2 regions of the Superficieibacter sp. HKU1 genome follow, and region 1 is predicted to be linked to the other one. Evidence: predicted binding sites of a transcription regulator. Region 1 holds the regulator's gene; the other holds the start of a gene.
What was found. Region 1 encodes PurR, which represses purine synthesis genes. Its sites were predicted from a motif close to CANGCAAACGTTTGCNTG; they were not measured.
Positions count from the first base shown of each region.

Region 2: the regulator PurR is predicted to act here: its motif matches at 1,172-1,189, upstream of purL (phosphoribosylformylglycinamidine synthase).

Region 1 covers NZ_CP119754.1:2,465,863-2,468,328, reverse strand. Annotated here, with positions in the region: gene punR (DNA-binding transcriptional activator PunR) at 1-587, shown strand, start outside; gene purR (HTH-type transcriptional repressor PurR) at 589-1,614, opposite strand; gene P0H77_RS11795 (YnhF family membrane protein) at 1,912-2,001, shown strand; gene P0H77_RS11790 (MFS transporter) at 2,167-2,466, shown strand, end outside.
Region 2 covers NZ_CP119754.1:3,362,305-3,364,770, reverse strand. Annotated here, with positions in the region: gene mltF (membrane-bound lytic murein transglycosylase MltF) at 1-1,007, opposite strand, end outside; gene purL (phosphoribosylformylglycinamidine synthase) at 1,264-2,466, shown strand, end outside.

The DNA.
Region 1 (2,466 bases):
ATCGCCATTTTCCTGACGTCGAACTGATTGTTTTTCAGGAAGTGTTCAACGGTGTGTGGGATGCGCTGGCCGATGGGCGGGTGGAACTGGCCATCGGCGCAACCCAGGCTATTCCGGTCGGTGGGCGCTACGCGTTTCGGGATATGGGAATGCTGAGCTGGAACTGCGTTGTCTCCTGCGACCATCCCCTCGCAAAACAGCCGGGGCCGTTAAGCGACGATGAGCTACGTAACTGGCCTTCACTGGTGCGCGAGGATACCTCACGCTCGTTGCCAAAGCGCACGACGTGGCTGCTGGACAATCAAAAGCGCGTCGTGGTGCCGGACTGGGAGTCATCGGCAACCTGTATCTCAGCGGGTCTTTGTGCGGCGATGGTGCCTTCACATTTTGCCCGGCCATGGACAGATTCGGGCGAGTGGGTCGCGCTGGCCCTCGAGAACCCGTTTCCTGATGCGGCCTGCTGCTTAACCTGGCAGCAGAGCGATATCTCGCCCGCGCTGGGATGGCTGCTGGAGTATTTGGGAGACAGCGAAACGCTGAACAAAGAGTGGCTGCGGGACCCGGAAGAAACGGCTCCCGCAGGCTAACTTAACGGCGGTAGTCGACGAACGGACCATCGGCTACCGAGCGGCGTTCAATCAGGCGGGGGTGCACCTCAATGGACTTCGATTCAACCCGCTTATTCACAATGCGATCCAGCAGCATATTAAACGCGGCTTCGCCGAGGGAATCTTTCGGCTGATGAATCGTCGTCAGCGCTGGCGTAAAGAAACGGGCATTGCGCACGTTATCGTAACCAATCACCGAAATATCCTGCGGCACGCGCAGGCCCATCTCATCGGCGGCACATAATGCCCCCATCGCCATGATATCGCCACCGCAGAAGACGGCGGTGGGGCGCTGGGACTGATTGAGGATCTGTTGCATCGCCTGATAGCCGGATTCCGGTTCGAAATCCCCCTGGACAATCCACTGTTCAGGGATCGTGACCTGAATTTCGTCCATCGCTTTCATAAACCCGGCCAGACGCCCGGCCCCGGTATTACGTTCCAGCGGACCTGGAATAATACCGATATCACGATGGCCGCGTTCGATCAGATAGCGCCCGGCCATATAGCCACCTTTAAACGCGTTATCAATCACCGAGTCGGTAAAGTCCGCTTTTGATTCGCCCCAGTCCATCACTACCATCGGAATGTGACGGTATTCTTCCAGCATGCTTAATAGCGATTCAGGATATTCAGAGCACATGACCAGTAGGCCATCGACGCGTTTTTGCGCCATCATCGACAAATAAGCGCGTTGCTTTTCAATATCGTTCCACGCATTGCCAAGGATCAGGGTATAACCTTTCTGGAAACAGCTTTTTTCAACCGCTTCAATAATTTCGGCAAAATAGGCCGCTTCACTGCTGGTCGCCAGCAGGCCAATCGACTTGGTGTGATTAACCTTCAGGCTGCGGGCAACAGCGCTGGGAGAATAGTGAAGTTCTTTAATTGCCGCCCACACTGCATTACGCGTATCTTCAGCAACAAAACGGGTTTTGTTGATAACGTGTGACACAGTTGTAGTGGAAACGTTTGCGCGTTTCGCGACATCTTTAATTGTTGCCATTACATCTTACTCCGGACCCTGGCCTGAACGCCTGCAAATAGGAGGGTAAACGTTTGCCTTCACACACCCCTGGCGCAATTTTGCGATCATTGCTTAGGTCGGGAAATCGACACAGAACGTCAGGTGGGGGTCAATGGCTGGTACGCTTATAATTAAGCGTGGAATTTTGGCCGATCCTGATGAAAAGGGAAAGAGAAAAAATGTATATCAATCTAAATCCTGCAAGATTTTCGCCGTTAAGTGTGTAAAAATGAACAAGCTCACTTTTCACAGGGTCATAACAAGGAGTAAAAATTGATGAGTGCCGATCTTAAGTTTTCTCTGGTAACGACCATTATTGTGCTGGGGTTGATTGTTGCCAGCGCATTGGTTGCCGTTCTGCATTGATTCATCCGAGGGAGAGTCTTCTCCCTCACGCCGCTTTTGCGATTTTGCACCTCTCAGCAAAACTCTTTTGCATTTTGCCTCACTTTCGTTTTTTTGTGATTGATGTCATGCTTTTGGCTTCTTTGCGTCGTGTCGTGGTGATGTCGGCCAAAACGGAGTCTGTTCATGAAAGTTAATTTTCCCCTGCTGGCGCTGGCTATCGGTGCGTTTGGTATTGGCACCACCGAGTTTTCTCCGATGGGATTATTGCCCACGATTGCCAAAGGGGTCGATGTTTCTATTCCCACTGCGGGTATGCTTATCAGCGCCTATGCGATTGGCGTAATGGTCGGTGCTCCCATCATGACGCTCCTGCTTTCCCACCGCGCCCGGCGCAACGCGCTAATCTTTCTGATGGCGATTTTTACCCTCGGCAATGTGCTTTCTGCGATTGCACCCGATTACACCACGCTGATGCTTTCCCGT
Region 2 (2,466 bases), 900 kb from region 1:
TTGCGGGTCAGCATCATCATGCCGCGTACTCCGGTCGGCGACGTCGCCAGCGGGTCCCAGTGCGATTCCTGATAAGAAATGGCGGCCAGTAAACGCCAGTCAATACTGTCAGCATACTTCTCAAACAGCGGCTGGAAATCCGGCAGGATGCTGTCAATCGCCCGCAGGAATGAGCGGGTATCGACATAGTCAAAATCCTGGCCGTGCCCGAGATACTTCTCTTCCAGACGCGCGATGGCTCCCTCGGTGCTGGTCTTACTGAAGAAAACGCGCATCGCATCAAACAGGGTTTTATCGTTATCCTGCACGCTAAACCAGGTGACGGGTTGTTCATCGGTCACGTCCAGCGCCACCGCCAGCTCCGGATGAACCCGCTGAAAGAGGCTGATGGCCCCGGAATCGGCAATGGTATAGTCAATCCGCCCCGCAACCACATCTTCCATCAGGATCTGGCTGCTGCGTTTATCGTCGACCGTCCAGTTAAGATCCGGGAACTTGCTGGCCTTCAGCTCACGCAGATCGTTGATGACCGCATGACCCGGGGCGATGGTAAGCTGGCTGGCATCAATGGCCGCCAGCGAACGTGGACGGGTATTTCCGACGCGGTAAACCAGCTGCTGTGAAACAGAAGAATAGGGTGGGCCCGGCTGATAATGTTTTGCCCGCTCGCTATTCCATACCAGACCGGCCGCCAGGATATCGGCTTTACCGTTATCGAGATCGTCAAACAGTTGACCGATCGTCGGTCTGATCGTCACCTTAAGACGCACGCCAAGCTCGTCGGCAAACTGCTGCGCCAGTTCGTAATCAAACCCTTCGACTTTACCGTTAATGTTGATGTAGGTCATCGGCGAGGTCAGGGTACTGATACGCAGTTCGCCGCGCGCCTTGATTGCCGCAATACGGTTTTCCGGTCGGTGATGCCAGATAAAGGCGGCTGACAGAGCAACGAACAGCAGCAGTGCAACAATGCCCACCAGCGGGTAATTAATCTTTAATTTTTTCAAATAGTTAATTCTCTTCGCCCTGTCTGGTCGTGCAATTTTGCGGCCCGCATAATGTGAGCGGATGTTTCAGAAAGAGCGGCATTTTGCTTAACATTACGCCGTCTGGCAACTTTTTCAGACCCTGTGCCACACTGAATGGTAAAAATGGGGCGGCATTTTATTTCGACGCAAACGGTTTCGTCACGGCTCACTATTCTTTATAATGACGCCCGTTTTCCCCCCTTGCGCACACTGAAAACTGAGAAGACGAGAGATTATGATGGAAATTCTGCGTGGTTCGCCTGCACTGTCGGCATTCCGAATGAATAAACTGCTGGCACGCTTTCAGGCGTTCAACCTGCCGGTAAGCACCCTTTACGCTGAGTACGTCCATTTTGCCGATCTTGACGCGCCGCTAACGGCGGAAGAGCACGCCCAACTTGAGCGTTTGTTAACCTACGGTCCGCACCTCAACAGCCATACCCCTTCAGGAAAACTGCTGCTGGTAACGCCACGTCCGGGCACCATCTCTCCCTGGTCTTCTAAAGCCACCGACATCGCTCACAACTGTGGTTTACAGCAGATTAATCGTCTTGAACGCGGCGTGGCATATTATGTCGAAGCGTCAACGCTGACGGCTGAACAGTGGCAGACGGTTGCCGCAGAACTTCACGACCGCATGATGGAGACCGTGTTTACCTCGCAGGAACAAGCGGAACAGCTGTTTGCTCATCACCAGCCGGCACCGGTGACCAGCGTCGATGTGCTGGGGGAAGGGCGTCAGGCACTGGCCGATGCTAACCTGCGCCTCGGGCTGGCGCTGGCGGATGATGAAATTGATTATCTGCACTCTGCCTTCACTAAACTGGGCCGCAATCCCAACGATATCGAACTGTATATGTTTGCGCAGGCCAACTCTGAGCACTGCCGCCACAAGATTTTTAACGCCGACTGGGTTATCGACGGCGAACAGCAGCCGAAATCGCTGTTTAAGATGATTAAAAATACCTTTGAGAAAACCCCGGACTTCGTGCTGTCGGCTTATAAAGACAATGCCGCGGTCATGGAAGGTTCGGCGGTGGGCCGCTATTTTGCGGACCATGACACCGGGCGCTATGACTTCCACCAGGAAGATGCGCATATTCTGATGAAGGTCGAAACCCATAACCACCCTACGGCGATCTCTCCGTGGCCTGGCGCGGCAACCGGCTCAGGCGGTGAAATCCGTGACGAGGGAGCCACCGGGCGCGGGGCGAAGCCGAAAGCCGGGCTGGTGGGCTTCTCGGTTTCTAACCTGCGTATTCCCGGTTTCGAACAGCCGTGGGAAGAGGATTTTGGCAAGCCGGAACGTATTGTCACCGCGCTGGATATCATGACCGACGGCCCGCTGGGCGGCGCGGCATTTAACAACGAATTTGGCCGTCCGGCGCTGAACGGCTACTTCCGTACTTACGAAGAGAAGGTCAACAGCCACAACGGG